Regions from separate parts of the Streptomyces sp. PL-25 genome, predicted to be linked through region 1. Evidence: riboswitches for the same ligand, from Rfam matches in the RefSeq annotation. Region 1 holds a riboswitch; the other holds the start of a gene.
The links. A riboswitch is a leader RNA that binds a small molecule or an ion and turns the genes downstream of it on or off. The one in region 1 is predicted to bind glycine.

Region 1 (3,465 bases):
TCGTCGGCGGAGAGCAGGTCCGCCGGCTCCTCCGAGAGGCGGACCTTGAACAGCCAGCCGCCCTCGAAGGGGGCGGAGTTCACCAGCGACGGGTCGTCCACCACGTCCTGGTTGGTCTCGGTGATCTCACCGCTGACCGGGGAGTACAGGTCGGAGACCGACTTGGTCGACTCCAGTTCGCCGCAGGTCTCGCCCGCGGTCACGGTGGTGCCCACCGCCGGGAGGTCGGCGTAGACGACATCGCCGAGCGCGTTGGCCGCGAACTCCGTGATGCCGACCGTCGCGACGCCGTCCTCGGCGGGCGACAGCCACTCGTGCTCCTTGCTGTAGCGCAGCTGCTGGGGGTTGTTCATGCCTGAATTCTCCTGTACGCGGGTCAGTGGTGGTGAATGAGGGAGTGCGCGGGGCATGCGTGAGGCGGGCCGGGTGACCCGGATCACCGTCGGCCGTGGCTCGACGGTGTCACTTCTGCCGCTTGTAGAAGGGCAGCGCCACGACCTCGAACGGCTCGTGGGTGCCCCGGATGTCCACGCCGACCCCGGCCGTGCCCGGCGCGGCGTGCGCGGCGTCGACGTAGGCCATGGCGATCGGCTTGCCCAGGGTGGGGGAGGGGGCGCCGGAGGTGACCTCGCCGATCACCTCGCCGCCGGACACCACGGAGTACCCGGCGCGCGGCACCCGGCGGCCCTCGGCGACCAGGCCGACCAGGACGCGCGGCGGGGCCTGCTCGGCCCGCCCGGCGGCGGCCACCAGCGCCTCGCGGCCGACGAAGTCGCCCTCCTTCTCGAACTTCACCACCCGGCCCAGACCCGCGTCGAACGGGGTCAGGCCGGTGGTCAGCTCGTGCCCGTACAGCGGCATGCCCGCCTCCAGGCGCAGCGTGTCGCGGCAGGACAGACCGCAGGCCACCAGGCCCGCGCCCGCGCCGGCCTTGGTCAGCGCCTGCCACAGCTCCACGGCGTGCTCCGGCTTCACGAACAGCTCGAAGCCGTCCTCGCCGGTGTAGCCGGTGCGCGCGATCAGCGCGGGCACGTCGGCGACCGTGCCGGGCAGGCCCGCGTAGTACTTCAGGCCGTCCAGGTCGGCGTCGGTGAGGGACTTCAGGATGCCGGAGGACTCCGGGCCCTGGATCGCGAGCAGCGCGTAGGCGTCCCGGTCGTCGCGGACCTCGGCCTCGAAGCCCGCCGCCCGCTCGGTGAGCGCGTCCAGCACCACCTGGGCGTTGGAGGCGTTGGCCACCACCATGTACTCGGTGTCGGCGAGCCGGTAGACGATCAGGTCGTCCAGGATGCCGCCGTCCGCGCGGCAGATCATGGTGTAGCGGGCGCGTCCGACGCCGACCGAGGCGATGTTGCCGACCAGCGCGAAGTTCAGCAGGGCGGCGGCCTGGGGGCCGGTCACGGTGATCTCGCCCATGTGGGACAGGTCGAACAGACCGGCCCGGGTGCGCACGGCGACATGCTCGTCGCGCTCGGAGCCGTAGCGCAGCGGCATGTCCCAGCCGGCGAAGTCGGTCATCGTGGCACCGAGCGAGCGGTGCACCGCGTCGAGGGCGGTGTGACGGAGCGGACGGGACACGGAACTGCTCATCGGTCGGTCTCCCAGGCATGGCGGGCGAGGACGGGGCGTGTCCTCCCCATCTGTCATCGGAACCTGAGAGGTTCGCCATGACCGCCGCAGGACGGACGGACACGGCTTGCACCTTGGGTGGGGCCGCCGCGGCAGGGCGGGCGGCCCGCTTTTCAGATGTGCCTCGCCCGCGCGGTAACGGTGCCTGAGAGATTCAAGGGAGGGACTTGCTCCTTCGGCGCCCCGGGCAGACACGCTGCCGGGGACTCTCCCGCGCGGATTCAAACGGCCGGTATGCAGTTGGCGCGCACATCATTGCATGCCGGGACACCTCGCGGCAGGCCGGATCTGTAACCGTGCTGTGGCAGAACGCGCACGGAAACGGCAGACACCGTCCATTACCTTCTCTTTACACTCAAGGGGAAGGTGAACCGTCACCGCCCCGGGGAGGACGATGACGGTGAACAGGACCGCGCCGGCGTACGCGACCACCCGGGCCCCCGCCCTGCCGGGACAGCCGGGGGCCCCGGCCCGCGAGCGGTGCGACGGGCCCCCGGCCCCCTTGGTCCGCGACCTGCGCGAGCGTGCCGGCCGCGCCCCGCGCGCCCTGCTCTTCGGACCGCGCGACGTGGTCGTGGTCACCGGACTGCCCGGCGGCGGCAAGTCCACGCTGATGCGCCGCGCCGCGCACGGCCCCCGGATCGACTCGCAGGACACCCGCGACCGCTGGGACGCCCGCCTGGCGCACCGCCTGCCCTACGCGCTCTACCGGCCGCTGGTCCGCCTCGCCCACTACGCCGCGCTGCGCCGCGCCCTGCGCGGCGGCGAGGGGGTCGTGGTCCACGACTGCGGTACCCAGCGCTGGGTGCGCGGCTGGCTGGCCCGCGCCGCCCGCCGCCGCGGCGGCGCCCTCCACCTGGTCCTGCTGGACGTCGCCCCCGATGCGGCGCTCGCCGGCCAGCGCGAGCGCGGCCGCCGGGTCTCGCGCTACGCCTTCGGCCGCCACCGCAGGTCCGTCGCCCGGCTGCTGGCCGCGGTGGAGCGCGGCGAACTGCCCGGGGGCTGCGACTCGGCGGTGCTGCTGGACCGCGCGGCGGCGGCCGGGCTGCGCCGGATCGCCTTCACCGGCCGGCCCGGCCCCGGCACCCGATAACCTTCCGGTCACACCAGTGGTTTCCGGCAGGCGGTAGACAGATGGACTTCCCGGCGGACTTCTCCGCGGACATTCCGGGGAACTTCCCGGCACAGGCGCACCCCCACCCGCACGGCGGGTGGCCCGGCAACGAGCTGGAGGAGGTGCTCTCCGCGGCCCTCGGCATCCCGACGGCCGGCGGCCGCGTCATCGAGGTGCTCGGCCGCAGCTTCCTCTGGGTGCCGCTGCCGAACGGCGGCGGCCCGGACAGCGGCCCGCTCGACCTGCCCACCCTGGAGATCGACGGCCAGGCGTACGTACCGGTCTTCAGCTCCGAGGAGCAGTTCCGCCGGGTCGTCGGAGCGCACATGGCGTACACCGTCGCGCCCGCCGTGGAGTTCGCCCGCGGGCTGCCCGCGCAGGTCGGCATCGCGCTCAACCCGGACGGCGTGGCCGGAATGCCGCTGCCGCCGCCCGCCGTGGCCGAACTGTGCCGGGCCGGCCGCACCGCGCTGGACGGCCCCGCCGCCGGCGGCCGGGTCCGGCTCTACGAACCCGACTGGCAGGACGACCCGGTGGACTTCCTGTCCGCCGCCTCCGCCGAGTTCGACGCCACCGGCGTGGTGCGCACCGCCCGCCGCTGCCTGGCCGCCGTCGAGACCGCCGACCCGGTCCTGTTCGTCGGCGTCGAGCTGGCCTCGGCGGACGACGAGGCGCGGGCCCGCCCGCTCGACGCCCTGGGCCGCGCCCTGGCGGCGGCGCCC
Region 2 (3,465 bases), 4.2 Mb from region 1:
AGGATCTGTTCGCCCAGGCGGCCGGCGGGGCGGCGGAGAGTCCCGAGGCGGAGCCCGTGGACGAACCGGCACCGGAACCGGCGGAGCCCGCCGAGCGGCACTGGTCCGCGGGGCACGACGTACGGCACAGCGAGCACGGACACGGCTGGGTGCAGGGCAGCGGCGTCGGCAGGGTCACGGTCCGCTTCGAGACACCGCAGTCGGCGCCGGGGCGGATCAGGACCTTCCGCGTGGACGACCCGGCTCTGGAACCGGCGGATCCGCTGCCGCTGGTACGGCGAAGACCGGCGGAGGCGACGGAACCGGCGGCCGAGGCCGAGGCCGATACGGCGGCCACCCCCGGAACCGGAACTGCGGGTGCCCCGGGCACGAAGGGCGCCGCGGGCGCCCCCGGGGGCGGGACCGCGCTGGGCGTCGGATGAGCAGCAGTGCGGTGTGGTGTGGTGCGTGGCAGGGCCAGGCCGGCGGTGCGGTCGGTGCGGCCCGGTGCCGGGGTGGGTGAAGCCGGCGGGACGGGAACCGGGCCGTACGCGACCGCGACCGCGACCGGGGCCGGGCGCGGGAAGGACAGGGAGGGCAGGGAGCCGGTGAGTGCGGGAGGGAGGTGCGGAGGGGGTGTGCGGGCCGGGGCTTGCTCAGGGCTCCTCCGTGCCGGAGCCCGCCAGCTTGCCGAAGTCGCGGTCCGGGGGAGCGACCGGAGGTGTCACGTCGAGGCCGTAGTGGTGGTAGAGCTGGAGTTCCTGCTCCGGGGAGAGGTGGCGGCCGACGCCGAAGTCCGGCGCCTCCTTGATCAGGGCGCGGTCGAAGGGGATGCGCAGGGCGCCCTCGACCAGTTCGCTGGGCTCCAGGGGCACGAAGGCGTCCCGGGAGAACAGGCCGGTGCGTATGGCCGCCCACTCGGGCACACCGGTCGCGTCGTCGAGGTAGACCTCGTCCACCGTGCCGATCTTGTGGCCGTTGCAGTCGAACGCCTTGCGGCCGATCAGGTTGCGCGGATCGATCTCGGTCAGCACGGTCCCTCCACAGGGTCGCAACTCATCCGTAAGCACTACAAAAGAGCACATTAGGCGGGGCGGCCACTCGAAGGCTCGGGCTCCCGGCCCGCTGGTACCCTGGCAGCGGCTGCTGACCCCGTGCGGGAGAGTCCTCCAGCAACACCGGAGGCGCCGAAGGAGCAAATCCTCCCCGGAATCTCTCAGGCCCACGTACCGCACGGACGAGGTCACTCTGGAAAGCAGAGCGGGTGTCGACGGCGTCCGCTCTCACCGACGGTGAAAGCCGGGCGCCCGCAGACGACCCGGTGAAGCTCTCAGGTTGAGATGACAGAGGGGGAGGCCGTCGGGACACCCGCGCCGTGGTGTCCCTCGAAGGTCGCGTCAGACCAGGAGGCCTCCGCAATGACCGCCCAGCGCATTCCGCTCTCCGAGCTCGAACAGGGCATCCCCTTCGAGCAGCGCCACATCGGGCCCGACCAGGAGGCGCGGGCCAAGATGCTCGCGCAGGTCGGCTACGGCTCGCTCGACGAACTCACCGCCGCCGCCGTGCCGGACGTGATCAAGAACGCCGACACCCTGGACCTGCCCGGCGCCCGCACCGAGGCCGAGGTGCTGGCCGAGCTGCGCTCCCTCGCCGACCGCAACCAGGTCCTCGGCTCGATGATCGGACTCGGCTACTACGGGACGTTCACCCCGCCGGTCATCCTGCGCAACGTCATGGAGAACCCCTCCTGGTACACGGCGTACACCCCGTACCAGCCGGAGATCTCGCAGGGCCGCCTGGAGGCGCTGCTGAACTTCCAGACCGTGGTCGCCGACCTCACCGGTCTGCCGACCTCCGGCGCCTCCTTGCTCGACGAGGGCACCGCCGCCGCCGAGGCGCTGGCGCTGTCCCGGCGCATGGGCAAGAACAAGAAGGGCCTCTTCCTGGTCGACGCGGACACGCTGCCGCAGACCATCGCCGTCATCGAGACCCGCGCCGAGCCGGCCGGTGCCGAGGTCGTCGTCGCCGACCTGAGCGACGGCATCCCCGCGGCGCTCGCCGAGCGCGACATCAACGGCGTCCTCCTCCAGTACCCCGGCGCCTCCGGCGCCGTCCGCGACCTCAAGCCCGTCATCGACCAGGCGCACGCGCTGGGCGCCCTGGTCACCGTCGCCGCCGACCTGCTCGCCCTCACCCTGCTGAAGTCCCCCGGCGAGCTGGGCGCGGACATCGCCGTGGGCACCACGCAGCGCTTCGGCGTGCCGATGGGCTTCGGCGGACCGCACGCCGGTTACATGGCGGTGCGCGAGCAGTTCGCCCGCAGCCTGCCCGGCCGCCTGGTCGGCGTCTCCGTGGACGCCGACGGCAACAAGGCGTACCGCCTCGCCCTCCAGACCCGCGAGCAGCACATCCGCCGCGAGAAGGCCACCAGCAACATCTGCACCGCGCAGGTGCTGCTCGCCGTCATGGCCGGCATGTACGCCGTCTACCACGGGCCCGAGGGCCTGAAGGACATAGCGCTGCGCACCCACCGCTACGCCGCCGTCCTCGCCGAGGGCCTGAAGGCGGGCGGCGCCACCGTCGTCCACGGGGCGTACTTCGACACGCTGACGGTCCGCGCCGAGGGCCGCGCCGCCGAGATCGTCGCCGCCGCGCGCGAGGGCGGCGTGAACCTCCGCCTCGTCGACGCCGACCACGTCTCGATCGCCTGCGACGAGACCACCACGCGCGCCCAGCTGCGGACCGTGTGGTCCGCCTTCGGCGCCACCGGCGACATCGACGCGCTGGACGCCGCCGCCGGCCAGGTCCTGTCCCAGGACCTGCTGCGCACCGACGCCTACCTCACCCACCCCGTCTTCAGCCAGCACCGCTCCGAGACGGCGATGCTGCGCTACCTGCGCAAGCTCGCCGACCGCGACTACGCGCTGGACCGGGGCATGATCCCGCTGGGCTCCTGCACCATGAAGCTCAACGCGACCACCGAGATGGAGCCGGTCACCTGGCCCGAGTTCGGCCAGCTGCACCCCTTCGTCCCCGCCGAGCAGGCGCAGGGCTACCTCACCCTCATCCGCGAGCTGGAGGACCGGCTCGCCGAGGTCACCGGCTACGACAAGGTCTCCCTCCAGCCGAACGCCGGATCGCAGGGCGAGCTGGCCGGTCTGCTCGCCGTGCGCGGCTACCACCGCGCCAACGGCGACGAGCAGCGCACCGTCTGCCTCATCCCGTCCTCCGCGCACGGCACCAACGCCGCCAGCGCGGTGATGGCCGGGATGAAGGTCGTCGTGGTGAAGACCGCCGAGGACGGCGAGGTCGACGTCGACGACCTGCGCGCCAAGATCGAGCAGCACCGCGAGCAGCTCGCCGTGCTGATGATCACCTACCCGTCCACGCACGGTGTGTTCGAGGAGCACGTCGCGGACATCTGCGCCCAGGTCCACGAGGCCGGCGGCCAGGTCTACGTCGACGGCGCCAACCTCAACGCCCTGG

Region 2: another riboswitch for glycine. It lies ahead of gcvP (aminomethyl-transferring glycine dehydrogenase); the one in region 1 lies ahead of gcvT (glycine cleavage system aminomethyltransferase GcvT).

What each region holds. Positions count from the first base shown of each region.
Region 1 is NZ_CP136997.1:5,240,119-5,243,583, forward strand. It holds gene gcvH (glycine cleavage system protein GcvH) at 1-353, opposite strand, end outside; gene gcvT (glycine cleavage system aminomethyltransferase GcvT) at 463-1,590, opposite strand; glycine riboswitch at 1,631-1,752, opposite strand; glycine riboswitch at 1,753-1,853, opposite strand; gene R4Z62_RS23750 (AAA family ATPase) at 2,024-2,722, shown strand; gene R4Z62_RS23755 (enhanced serine sensitivity protein SseB) at 2,764-3,465, shown strand, end outside.
Region 2 is NZ_CP136997.1:1,060,431-1,063,895, reverse strand. It holds gene R4Z62_RS04685 (DNA polymerase IV) at 1-422, shown strand, start outside; gene R4Z62_RS04680 (PRC-barrel domain-containing protein) at 636-1,013, opposite strand; glycine riboswitch at 1,127-1,221, shown strand; gene gcvP (aminomethyl-transferring glycine dehydrogenase) at 1,398-3,465, shown strand, end outside.